3 regions of the Streptomyces sp. NPDC059994 genome follow, and region 3 is predicted to be linked to each of the others. Evidence: riboswitches for the same ligand, from Rfam matches in the RefSeq annotation. Region 3 holds a riboswitch; each other region holds the start of a gene.

Region 1 (4,288 bases), on a different contig from region 3:
CGCGTACACCCAGGAGCAGAACCTCCAGGACGGCCCGCACCGCGACCCCCGCCGCGCCCGCGCCGCCGGGGTCAACATCGTGCCGACCACGACGGGCGCGGCCAAGGCGATCGGCCACGTCCTGCCGAACCTCGACGGCAAGCTGTCCGGCGACTCGATCCGGGTGCCCGTGCCGGTGGGCTCGATCGTCGAGCTCAACACCACCGTCGAGCGTGACGTGACGCTCGACGACGTGCTGGCCGCCTACCGCGCGGCGGCGCAGGGGCCGCTCGCGGGCGTGCTGGAGTACTCGGAGGACGCGCTGGTGTCCTCCGACATCACGGGCAACCCGGCCTCGTCCATCTTCGACTCGGCCCTCACCCGGGTGGACGGCCGCCATGTCAAGGTGGTCGCCTGGTACGACAACGAGTGGGGTTTCTCCAACCGGGTGATCGACACACTGGAGCTGCTCGCCGGGCGGTGACAGCCGGGCGTCGGGGCGGTCCGAGCCGCGACATCGGGCACGGGCCGCACGTCGCCACCGCCGCGTGCGGGCTGGTCACCCGCCTCACCCAGCTGGAAACCGGCGTCCCACAACGCCGGACACATACCGAGACCGAAAGCTACGCGGGAGACGTCGTCGTCCAAGCGGAGCGGGCAGCGCCCGCACAGCGGATCGCAGGGGCCGGCGTACGACCAGCTCTACGCCGAGGCCCAGCACCGTAGCGTCCACGGCCCGTCCAGCATGGACACAAGGCGGAGCTGAAGCGGGTGCTGGGCGGAGGTTGACGCACGGGTCCCAGACGCGGCGTCACCCCTGGCTCTTCTCCACCTTGTACAGCTTCAGACTCTTGTTCGCGAACAGGAGCACATAGCCGCAGCTCCAGCAGATCAGCCCGGTTGCCGACTCGTTCGCCCAGCCGAGGTTCATGAACTCCGCCCCGGAGCTGTTGAGTTTCACCTCGCGGTCCCGGAAAACATCGCCCTGGCAGAAGCTGCACCTGATCCAGGTGTCCCCTATCGCGGCACGTACAGGCTTGGCCACGGTCCCCGCTCCCCCTGATTTCGCTGAGTGGCGAACCCCCGTTCGCACACCGTTTGGTGATCAGCGTAGTGGACCACCAAGCGGGCTCCGGTACACGTTTTGGACCAGCCGCCGTTCAGGGACGGGCGCCGGGGCCGGACGGCCAAGCGTGCTCATCGAGCCCTTCGGCGGGGGGTGAAGGCGTAGAGGTCGAGGATGTCGGGGCAGGGCGCGATGCCGGGGCCGCCGGCCTGGACCCAGGCGGCGATGTCGTCCGTGGCGTCGGGATCGTTGACCAAACCGAGCCAGACCGGGCGGGCACCGGCGACGCGTGCGGCACGAGAGGGCTGGACGACGATCACGTTGGCCTGTTCGCAGACGTCGAGGCAGGCGGAGACACGTACGGGCGCGTTCTCGGCAAGGCGCTCTCTCTGCTGCGCGTGGTCGACTCCGGGCACCTTCGCGCTCCCGCAGCAGCAGTCCCTGCACACCACGATCCGGCACGGGGCCGAGTCGGCTGGGGTGCGTCCGGCGCCATCTTCTGGTTGCCGCTCCGGCATACCGCTCACGCTCCTCCTCCGGGGAGATCCGCCCCGGCTTCGTCAAGGAGGCGACGACGTGAGTCTCCTGGCTCTCGGGTCGCCGCTCGCCCCGTCCTTCCCGCCCGTGTCCGGGCAGTGGTCTGTTCGGGGTTCGCTCGCCGATCACAGTGGCGGGACCGCGCCGGAATTCCACCGGCTTCCTCGTTCCGCGTCGCCTTGTCGTCGGGCATCGTCGCACGTCGGGCGGCGGCGCGTCACCACCGTCGCGCGGGGGTGGGCGCTCCGGACGCACTGGCGTTCGCCGCCGGAGAGGGCGCGCCAGGACTGGCTGGCCAAGTCATGCGATCGGTGACGGGGTAGGGGATGAAGGTGGTGGTGTTCTGGCCGATCCGCAGGGAGCGCCCGAGGGGGTGGTGCGGCGCTCTGGGGGGCAGTTGAGGCGTTCGCAGGCGCGGCAGCCATGCTGAGGGATTGGCCGTCGAAGGGCCGGTCAGGGTGAAGCCGTCGGAGCAGACGAGCCGATGAGCGCGTGGCGGGTCTCGCAACAGAGGCCGATGACCAACGAGCGGTGACGGCCGTGGCGGCCCGTCAGGTGCGGCTCGGCGCCGGCTCCGGCTCGGAGAAATGCGCTGCCGCGCGGCGAGGGAGCAGCAGCGGTGTTGCCAGCAGGAGCACGCCGGCCAGGCCGATGGCCGTACGTGGGCCGAGCAGGCTGCCCAGTACGCCCCAGACGGCCGTCAGGAGCGCGGTCGTGGCTTTGGTCGTCACCGCCCAGGCGGACAGGGTGCGGGCGACGCGGTCGGTCGCGGTGCGTTCGAGGCGGTAGGTGGCGTGGACGGGGTTGAAGACCCCGCAGCAGAAGATGAGCCCGAGCTCGACGCCGATCACCAGCAGCAGCCCTGCGGTGCCCGAGCCCAGAAAGGCCAGGCCGACGGGCCAGATCGCGCGCAGCGCCCCGACCACGACCAGGACCTGGTGCTGCCCGAACCGGGTGACGAGCGGTCGGGCCAGCCGTGAACCGAGCAGTCCGGCGATTGAGGGCGCGGCGAAGGCGAGGCCGTACTGCCACGGCGCGAAGCCGAGTCGGCCGAGCATCAGGACGGCCAGCAGCGGCTGGACGGCCATCACCAGGCCGTTGAACAAGGCGGTGTTGAAGAGCAGCGGACGCAGTGTCGTGTCGGCGAGGATGTACCGCCAGCCGTCGAGCAGGTCCCCGGCCCGCAGGCGCGGGCCCTCCGGGCGCTCGGGCCGCGGCTCGTGCCCGCCTGTCGCGCGGATGCCCAGCGCCGAGAGCAGGTAGCTGACCGCGTCGGCCACCACCGTCGCCACCGGACCGAGGAGCCCGATCGCGGCGCCGCCCAGCGGCGGTCCGATGATCGTGGTCGTCCAGGCCGTGGACTCGAATCGGGCGTTGGCGACGAGCAGGTCCTCGGCCGGCAGCAGCGTCTTCAGGTATGCGCCGGAGGCGGCGCGGAAGGTGATGTCGGCTGCTGCTACGACGATGGAGACCAGCAGGAGCTGGAGGAAGGTGAGCATGCCGAGCGCGTACGCGGCGGGGATCGTCAGCAGCGCCGCGAACCGCACCAGGTCCATCGCGATCAGCACCGGCCGCTTGCGGCGGAACTCCACCCACGGGCCGAGCGGCACCGCCACGGCCGCGCCCACCGCAGCCCCCACGGAGGAGAGCGCGGCGACCTCGGCCGGTCCGGCGTGCAGCACCTGGATGGCGATCAGCGGGAACGCGCCGAAGGCGAGCCATGTGCCGAGCGCGCTGGTCCCGTACGCTCCCCAGAGCCAGCCGAACCGCCGCCCCAGCCGATGTCCGCGCAGATGTCCCAGCCGGTGCCCGATTCTCATGCCCGCCACCCCTCGTCACTCACCCGCACAACCGATCCGCGATCGGAAGCATCAAAGCGAGCGCCTCAGCCGGGGGTCAAACAACCGCAGGACCGTCGGGCCACAACCAACGGTTGTACCCGTAAGGTGTCGGCATGGACCTCGACACCGTCCGGACCTTCGTCGCCGCCGCTGACGCAAGGCAGTTCCAGGAGGCCGCCGCCGAGCTGGCGGTCACCCAGCAAGCTGTCTCCAAGCGCATCGCCGCGCTGGAGCGCGACCTCGGGGTACGGCTGTTCACCCGCACCGCGCGCGGCGCCGAGCTCACCATCGACGGGCAGGCGTTCCTGCCCCACGCGCGCGAGCTGCTGCGCGTCGCCGATCGCGCGGTCACCTCCGTGCGCCCCGGCCGCCGTCCGCTGCGCGTAGACGTGATCGCCTCGCGCGTCGCGCCGTCAGGTCTGATGCGCGGCTTCCACCACGCGTACCCCGAGATCGAGCTCGACGTGGTGATGCTGTTCGACATCGAGACGGCCATCGCCGCCGTCCGGTCCGGTGCGATCGACGCGTCCTTCCGCGCCCTCGCCGCGCCCGGCCGGCCCCTTCCCGAGGACATCGAGTCCGTCCGGGTGCTCGACGAGCCGCTCCAACTCCTCACCGGCCCCGCCCACGCGCTGGCGGGCGCCCGGTCGGTGCCCCTCGCCCAGCTCGCCGGGCACCGGATCTGGATGCCCGGCCTCGTCCCCGGTACCGAGTGGAGCGCCTACTACGACGACCTCGTCGCCGAGTTCGGCCTCACCATCGAGGCGACCGGCCCCAACTTCGGCTCCGACGCGCTCCTCGACACCATCGCCGACACCCCGGCCCTGGCCACCTTCATGGGTGAGCAGACCCGCCTCGTCTGGCC
Region 2 (4,288 bases), on a different contig from region 3:
GGCAGCACGACCAGCAGGGCCGCAAGGCGGGTGAGGGCAAGTGACTCTCGCAGCCAACGACGGTGTGAACGGCGTCGCGCTCGGCGTCTTCATCTTCTTCTTCCTGGCCGTCACGGTCATCGGCTTCATGGCCGCCCGCTGGCGCCGCGCCGAGAACGAGCAGAGCCTCGACGAATGGGGGCTCGGCGGCCGCTCGTTCGGCACCTGGGTCACCTGGTTCCTGCTCGGCGGCGACCTCTACACGGCGTACACGTTCGTCGCGGTTCCGGCGGCGGTGTACGCGGCGGGCGCGGCCGGGTTCTTCGCGGTGCCGTACACGATCCTCGTCTATCCGCTGATCTTCACGTTCCTGCCCCGGCTCTGGTCGGTCTCGCACAAGCACGGCTATGTGACGACATCGGACTTCGTACGCGGCCGGTTCGGCTCCAAGGGCCTCTCGCTCGCGGTCGCGGTCACCGGCATCCTCGCCACGATGCCCTACATCGCGCTCCAGCTGGTCGGCATCCAGGCGGTGCTCGACGTGATGGGCATCGGCGGGTCCGGCAACTGGTTCCTGAAGGACCTGCCGCTGCTGATCGCGTTCGCGGTGCTCGCCGCGTACACCTACTCCTCGGGCCTGCGCGCGCCCGCGCTGATCGCGTTCGTGAAGGACGGCCTGATCTACCTCGTCATCCTGGTGGCGATCATCTACATCCCGATCAAGCTCGGCGGCTTCGACGACATCTTCGCGGCGGCCCGGCACAAGTTCGAGACGCCCAACGCGGCCGGGAAGCCCACGGGTGCGCTGGTGCCCCCCGAGGCCGGGCAGTGGACGTACGCCACACTCGCCCTCGGCTCGGCGCTGGCGCTCTTCATGTACCCGCACTCGATCACGGCGACCCTCTCCTCCCGCAGCCGCAACGTCATCCGCCGCAACACCACCATCCTGCCGCTGTACTCGCTGATGCTGGGCCTGCTCGCGCTGCTCGGCTTCATGGCGATCGCGGCCGGGGTCAAGGTCAAGAACGGCCAGCTGGCGATCCCGCAGCTCTTCGAGGACATGTTCCCGGACTGGTTCGCGGGCGTGGCGTTCGCCGCCATCGGCATCGGCGCGCTCGTCCCGGCGGCGATCATGTCGATCGCGGCCGCGAACCTCTTCACCCGCAACATCTACAAGGACTTCCTCAAGCCGGACGCCACGCCGGAGCAGGAGACCAAGGTCTCCAAGCTGGTCTCGCTCCTGGTGAAGGTGGGCGCGCTGGTCTTCGTCCTGACCATGGACAAGACGGTCGCGATCAACTTCCAGCTGCTCGGCGGCATCTGGATCCTGCAGACCTTCCCGGCCCTGGTGGGCGGTCTGTTCACCCGCTGGTTCCACCGCTGGGCGCTGCTGGCGGGCTGGGCGGTGGGCATGGCGTACGGCACGCTCGCCGCGTACGGGGTCGCCTCGCCCACCCAGAAGCACTTCGGCGGCAGCTCCAAGAACATCCCCGGCATCGGTGAGATCGGCTACATCGGCCTCACCGCGTTCCTCCTGAACGTCGCCGTCACCGTCGTCCTCACGGTGGCCCTGCGGGCCCTGAAGGCCCCCGACGGCGTCGACGAGACCTCCCCGGAGGACTACACGGCGGACGCGGGCGACCCGGGCGTACAGACGGAACTCCCGGCCGCGACACACTGACACGAGCCGCAGGAAAACGGGCCGCCGGTGAAACCCGGCGGCCCGTTTCTGCTTCCTGGGGAATGCCCACGGCTGCCTGGGGGTTGGGCTTGCGGCGCCTCCAACCCCCTGAGGGGCGCGGGGAACTGCGCGAGCGGCCACCCACAACCCGCAGACAAAGACCGGGCCCCACCAACACGCTCCGGTACGGATGCGACACAACATGTGGGGGCGCCAACAACTCCCGGCACAAGATGTATGCTCGTGCTCGCTGTCGCCGCAGGGGAATCCGGTGCAAATCCGGAACTGTCCCGCAACGGTGTACTCGTACGCATTTGCGTACCTGGTCAGTCCGAGGACCTGCCGACAGCGCGCCCTGGCCGTCCGGTCCGGGTGCCAGACGTCCGGGCCTCGCGGAATGGGCATGTGGACGCGGCGTACCCCCGAGGGGGTGTGTCCGTGTGCCCGCGCACTTCCCCAAGGCCCCGTGCCGAGCGAGGAGTGCCCCCACGTGACCATCGCCCCTGCGGATCCCGCCTCAGCGATCGCCGAAGAGCCGGCCGATGCCCCCGGGACCGCGCTGCTGCGGACCCTGACCGACCTCACCGCCGATCTGCCGGACACCGACCCCGGCCGTGTCGCCGCCGCCGCGCTGCGCGGCCGCAACGCGCGCTCGGACGAGGCGGAGCTGCGTGGGCTCGCCACCGAGGCCGCCGCCGGTCTGATCTCCGAGGACCCGGCGTACTCCCGCCTCGCCGCCCGGCTGCTGACGGTCACGATCGCCGACGAGGCCGCGACCCAGGGCTCGGTCTCGTTCTCCGACTCGGTCGAGGTCGGCCACCGCGAGGGCCTGATCGCGGACCGCACCGCCGACTTCGTACGGCTGCACTCGGACCGTCTGGACGCGCTGGTCGCCGCCTCCCTCGCGGAAGGCGCCGACGATCGCTTCGGCTACTTCGGCCTGCGCACGCTCTACTCCCGCTACCTGCTGCGGCACCCGATCACCCGCCAGGTCATCGAGACCCCGCAGCACTTCATGCTCCGGGTCGCGGCGGGTCTGGCCGAGGACGACTCGGTGCGCGCGCTCGACGAGGTCGCCTCGCTGTACGGCCTGATGAGCCGGCTCGACTACCTGCCGTCCTCGCCGACGCTCTTCAACTCCGGTACCCGCCACCCCCAGATGTCCAGCTGCTACCTGCTGGACTCCCCGCTGGACGAGCTGGACTCGATCTACGACCGCTACCACCAGGTGGCACGTCTGTCGAAGCACGCGGGCGGCATCGGCCTCTCGTACTCCCGCATCCGCTCGCGCGGCTCGCTCATCCGGGGCACCAACGGCCACTCCAACGGCATCGTCCCGTTCCTGAAGACGCTGGACGCCTCCGTCGCGGCCGTCAACCAGGGCGGGCGGCGCAAGGGCGCGGCCGCGGTCTACCTGGAGACCTGGCACTCCGACATCGAGGAGTTCCTGGAGCTGCGCGACAACACCGGTGAGGACGCCCGGCGCACGCACAACCTGAACCTGGCGCACTGGATCCCGGACGAGTTCATGCGCCGTGTGGACGCGGACGGCACCTGGTCGCTGTTCTCCCCCGCCGACGTGCCGGAGCTGGTCGACCTGTGGGGTGACGAGTTCGACGCCGCCTACCGCAAGGCCGAGGCGGCCGGTCTCGCCCAGAAGACGATGCCGGCCCGGGACCTGTACGGCCGGATGATGCGCACCCTGGCGCAGACCGGCAACGGCTGGATGACCTTCAAGGACGCCTCCAACCGCACCGCCAACCAGACGGCGGAGCCCGGCCACACGGTCCACTCCTCCAACCTCTGCACCGAGATCCTTGAGGTCACGGACGACGGCGAGACGGCCGTCTGCAACCTCGGCTCGGTCAACCTCGGCTCCTTCGTGCTCGCCTCCGGCGAGATCGACTGGAAGCGCCTGGACGAGACCGTCCGTACGGCCGTGACCTTCCTGGACCGGGTCGTCGACATCAACTTCTACCCGACCGAGCAGGCCGGCCGCTCCAACGCCAAGTGGCGTCCGGTGGGCCTGGGCGCGATGGGTCTCCAGGACGTCTTCTTCAAGCTGCGCCTGCCCTTCGACTCCCCCGAGGCGAAGGCGCTCTCCACCAAGCTGGCCGAGCGCATCATGCTCACGGCGTACGAGGCGTCCTGCGACCTCGCCGACCGCAACGGCCCGCTCCCGGCCTGGGACAAGACCCGCGCGGCGCGCGGCGTGCTGCACCCCGACCACTACGACGTCGAGCTGAACTGGCCGGAGCGCTGGACGGCGCTGCGCGAGCGGATCGCCTCGGTCGGCATGCGCAACTCGCTGCTGCTCGCGATCGCCCCGACCGCGACCATCGCGTCCATCGCCGGTGTCTACGAGTGCATCGAGCCGCAGGTCTCCAACCTGTTCAAGCGCGAGACGCTCTCCGGTGAGTTCCTCCAGGTCAACGGCTACCTGGTGGAGGACCTGAAGAAGCTCGGCGTGTGGGACGCGCAGTCCCGCGAGGCGCTGCGCGACGCCAGCGGCTCGGTGCAGGACTTCAGCTGGATCCCCGCCGATGTGCGCGCGCTCTACCGCACGGCGTGGGAGCTCCCGCAGCGCGGTCTGATCGACATGGCGGCGGCGCGCACGCCGTTCCTGGA
Region 3 (4,288 bases):
ACGGCCCGGGCGTCGGTGTGCCGGTATACGGCCAGGTGCATCGGGAGCTCGCTGGTGGGCCGCAGCGTGCCGGTCACCTGGCGGCCGGCGAGGTCGACGGCGACGGTGTCGTCCGGGCCGAGGCGGTCGTAGGGGACGCCGGTGGGGGTGACCAGGACCAGGTCACCGACGCGTATGGAGACGTTGCCCGAGGTGCCCACGACCAGGCCTTCCTCGGCGGTGCGGCGCGCGGTGGCGGTCAGCTCGGCCCAGGCCGTGGCGGTCGCTCCGGAGTCCTTCGGCTCTCCCATGGGGCGATCCTCGCAGGCTCCGCGCAGCGGGCGACGGAGTGAGCAGAATCTCTTCAATGGGGTATATGGCCGGTTCGCGGGGTTTGTCAGGGCCTGGTCGCAGCAAAAACCGGTCGGATACACCGCGAAGCCCGACCCAGTTCACCTTCCGTTCATCCAGGTTACTTACGTTCGTCCAGCCACTGACGTCGAACGATTGACTGGGTAAATGGAACACATCACGCTGCTGCTCGCCATTGTGGTCGTGACAGCTCTAGTGTTCGATTTCACGAACGGTTTCCATGACACCGCCAACGCGATGGCCACGACCATCTCGACCGGCGCCCTGAAGCCCAAAGCAGCGGTCGCCATGTCCGCCGCGCTCAACCTGGTCGGCGCGTTCCTGTCGGTGGAGGTCGCCAAGACGATCTCCGGCGGGATCATCAACGAGAAGGGCATCAGAACAGAGGTCATCTTCGCGGCGCTCGTCGGCGCGATCCTCTGGAACCTGGTGACCTGGCTGCTCGGCCTGCCGTCCAGCTCCTCCCACGCCCTGTTCGGCGGTCTGATCGGCGCGGCCGTGATGTCGGCCGGCTGGTCCTCGGTGAACGGCTCGACCATCGTCACCAAGGTGCTGCTCCCCGCCGTCGCCGCCCCGATCGTCGCGGGCGTCGCCTCGATGCTGGCCACGCGCCTGACGTACCGGATCAACCGAAACGCCGACCCGGCTGCCGAGAAGGCCACCGCCAAGGGGTACCGGGCAGGACAGATCGCCTCCGCCGGGCTCGTCTCACTCGCCCACGGCACCAACGACGCGCAGAAGACCATGGGCATCATCACGCTCGCCCTGGTCGCCGGCGGTGTGCTGCACCCGGGCGCCAACCCCCCGCTGTGGGTCATCGTCTCGGCCGGCATGGCCATCGCCATGGGCACCTACCTCGGCGGCTGGCGCATCATCCGCACCATGGGCAAGGGCCTGACCGAGCTGGCGCCGCCGCAGGGCTTCGCCGCCCAGTCCGGTGCCGCGACCGTCATCCTGGCCTCCTCGCACATCGGCTTCTCGCTCTCCACCACCCAGGTCTGCTCCGGCTCCGTCATGGGCGCCGGCCTCGGCCGCAAGGGCGGTGTGGTCCGCTGGTCCACCGCGACCCGCATGTTCATCGCCTGGGGCCTGACCCTGCCCGCCGCGGGTCTGGTCGGCGCCGGCGCCGAGTTCCTGACCGGCCAGGGCACCTGGGGCATCGTCCTCGTGGCGATCCTGCTGATCGCGGGTGCCGGCTTCATCTGGAAGCTGTCGCGCCGCGAGCCGGTCGACCACAACGACGTCACTGCCGCCGCCACCCCGGCGGAGTCCCCGGCCGAGCCCGCCGGCGTCGTGACCACCGCGATCGCCGCCGTCACCCCGCCGCCCACCGCCGCCGCCGTGGCCGCCGATCTGACGGCCACCATCCCGGCTCCGGCCCCGGTGGCCCCCGTCGACCCGGCCCGCCCGGCCACCGTCTGACCCGGCCGCGCACCCCAAAGGAATCGTCATGCACATCGACTGGGCAGCTCTCGGCACCGTCTTCGGTGTCAGCCTCATCGTCACCGTCGGCCTGGTGGGCCTGTTCACCGTCGGGATCGTCGGCCTCAGCAAGCAGCAGTCGGCCGCGGCCGGCAAGGGCAACGTCGCCGTGGCCCGCACCACCGCCTACCTCTGCTTCGCGCTCTGCGCGGCGGCCGTCGCGTACGGCATCAGTCTGATCGTCGGCAAGTAGCCCGGCCAGCAGCGCCGCACACACCTCGAACCGCCTTCCGGCCCGGCCGGAGGGCGGTTCTCTGTGTGCCCCAACACACTCTCCCGTCGCAGGTCAGCAGCGAGTTGACGGGCGTTCCCGGGCATGGTGGACTGCCCGAGCCATTTACGGCGGCAGAAGAGGAAGCCGGTGCGAATCCGGCGCGGTCCCGCCACTGTCATCGGGGAATCATCCCCGTGAGCCAGGAACTCTCACCGCCGGTCGACGTCGTACCAGGGCGCGGACACCCTGAGTGAGGACATACCGCCATGCGCGCCTGCCTGTTGCCGGCACCTCCCGGAAGTACCAGAGTTCTTCGCGGCGTTGCGGCGGGCTGATCCCATGCGTGCCGATCGCACTTTCGCGTACGGCGCCACCGCCGGTCTCCTCGGCGACCTCCTCCTCGGCGATCCCCGCCGCGGACACCCGGTCGCCGCGTTCGGCCGTGCCGCGGCCGCCGTGGAGCGCACGCTGTGGCGCGACCACCGGGGCTGGGGCGCGCTGCACACCGCCGTGTGCGCCGGAGGCGCCGCGGGCGCCGCACTGCTCGCCACGCGCGCGGTACGAAAGCTTCCCACCGCGTCCGTCGCGCTGACCGCCGCCGCCACCTGGGCCGTCGTGGGCGGCACTTCGCTGGGCCGGGAGGCCCGCGCGATCGGCGAGGCGCTGGAGGCCGGGGACGTCGAGGCGGCCCGCGCGCGCCTGCCGCACCTGTGCGGGCGCGACCCGCAGTCCCTGGACGCGCCCGGCATCGCGCGCGCGGTCGTCGAGTCCGTCGCCGAGAACACCTCCGACGCCGTGGTGGGCGCGCTGGTGTGGGGGGCGCTCGCGGGGGTTCCGGGCCTGGTCGCGTTCCGCGCGGTCAACACGCTGGACGCGATGGTCGGCCACCGCTCGCCGCGCCATCGGCGGTACGGGTGGGCCTCGGCGCGCCTGGACGATGTGGCGGGCTGGCCGGGCGCCCGGCTCACCGCCGCACTGGCGGTGGCCGCCGGGGGCGCGCCGCGCGCCGCCACGCGCGCGTGGCGGGACGACGCCCGCAAGCACCCGAGCCCCAACGCCGGTCCCGTCGAGGCGTCGTTCGCGGGCGCGCTCGGCGTACGGCTCGGCGGCACCCTCTCGTACGGCGGCCGTGTCGAGCACCGGCCCGTGCTGAACGGGGGCGGCCGGGCGGTGGAAGTCCCGGACATCGAGCGGGCGGTGCGGCTGTCGCGCCGGGTGGGCTGGCTGGCGCTGGCTGTGGCGATCGCGGTGAGGAAGGTACGTACATGAGCGGCGGACTGCTGGTCGCGGGCACCACATCGGACGCGGGCAAGAGCGTCGTCACCGCCGGGATCTGCCGGTGGCTGGTGCGCCAGGGCGTGAAGGTCGCGCCGTTCAAGGGGCAGAACATGTCCCTCAACTCGTTCGTCACGCGCGAGGGCGCCGAGATCGGGCGGGCGCAGGCGATGCAGGCGCAGGCGGCGCGCGTCGAGCCGTCCGCGCTGATGAACCCCGTGCTGCTCAAGCCGGGGAGCGACCGGTCGAGCCAGGTCGTACTGATGGGCAGGCCGGTGGGCGAGCTGAGCGCCGGCGGCTACCACGGCGGACGCCAGGAAGCGCTTCTCGGCACCGTCGTGGACTGTCTGGAGCGGCTGCGGGGCACGTATGACGCCGTGATCTGCGAGGGGGCGGGCAGTCCGGCCGAGATCAATCTGCGGCGCACGGACATCGTCAACATGGGCATCGCGCGCGCCGCGAAGCTTCCGGTGGTGGTGGTCGGCGATATCGACCGGGGCGGGGTGTTCGCCTCGTTCTTCGGTACGACGGCGCTGCTGAGCCCCGAGGACCAGGCGCTGGTCGCCGGGTACATCGTCAACAAGTTCCGGGGCGACGTCTCGCTCCTCGAACCCGGCATCGACATGCTGCGCGGGCTCACCGGACGCCACACGTACGGGATCCTGCCGTTCGCGCACGGGCTCGGCATCGATGAGGAGGATGGCCTGCGGGTTTCCCTTCGCGGCGCCGTGCGCGAGTCGGTGGTGGCGCCGCCGGTGGGCGACGACGTGCTGCGGGTCGCGGTCTGCGCGGTCCCGCTGATGTCCAACTTCACGGACGTGGACGCGCTCGCCGCCGAACCGGGCGTGATCGTACGGTTCGTGGACCGGCCCGAGGAACTGGCCGACGCGGATCTGGTCGTCGTGCCGGGAACCCGGGGCACGGTCCGGGCGTTGGAATGGCTGAGGGAACGGGGGCTGGCGCGGG

Evidence for each region. Region 3 has a riboswitch for cobalamin ahead of ACFWA7_RS12585 (cobalamin biosynthesis protein). Riboswitches for the same ligand answer to the same signal wherever they lie in the genome.
Region 1: another riboswitch for cobalamin. It lies ahead of ACFWA7_RS06730 ((2Fe-2S) ferredoxin domain-containing protein); the one in region 3 lies ahead of ACFWA7_RS12585 (cobalamin biosynthesis protein).
Region 2: another riboswitch for cobalamin. It lies ahead of ACFWA7_RS11370 (ribonucleoside-diphosphate reductase subunit alpha); the one in region 3 lies ahead of ACFWA7_RS12585 (cobalamin biosynthesis protein).

Annotation. Positions count from the first base shown of each region.
Region 1 covers NZ_JBHWUR010000007.1:140,293-144,580, reverse strand. Annotated here, with positions in the region: gene gap (type I glyceraldehyde-3-phosphate dehydrogenase) at 1-463, shown strand, start outside; gene ACFWA7_RS06735 (hypothetical protein) at 791-1,024, opposite strand; gene ACFWA7_RS06730 ((2Fe-2S) ferredoxin domain-containing protein) at 1,177-1,563, opposite strand; cobalamin riboswitch at 1,603-1,802, opposite strand; gene ACFWA7_RS06725 (MFS transporter) at 2,134-3,402, opposite strand; gene ACFWA7_RS06720 (LysR family transcriptional regulator) at 3,537-4,288, shown strand, end outside.
Region 2 covers NZ_JBHWUR010000015.1:102,991-107,278, reverse strand. Annotated here, with positions in the region: gene ACFWA7_RS11380 (DUF3311 domain-containing protein) at 1-44, shown strand, start outside; gene mctP (monocarboxylate uptake permease MctP) at 41-1,660, shown strand; cobalamin riboswitch at 1,881-2,022, shown strand; gene ACFWA7_RS11370 (ribonucleoside-diphosphate reductase subunit alpha) at 2,151-4,288, shown strand, end outside.
Region 3 covers NZ_JBHWUR010000018.1:41,937-46,224, reverse strand. Annotated here, with positions in the region: gene ACFWA7_RS12600 (class II aldolase/adducin family protein) at 1-290, opposite strand, end outside; gene ACFWA7_RS12595 (anion permease) at 499-1,773, shown strand; gene ACFWA7_RS12590 (hypothetical protein) at 1,802-2,026, shown strand; cobalamin riboswitch at 2,137-2,279, shown strand; gene ACFWA7_RS12585 (cobalamin biosynthesis protein) at 2,387-3,316, shown strand; gene ACFWA7_RS12580 (cobyric acid synthase) at 3,313-4,288, shown strand, end outside.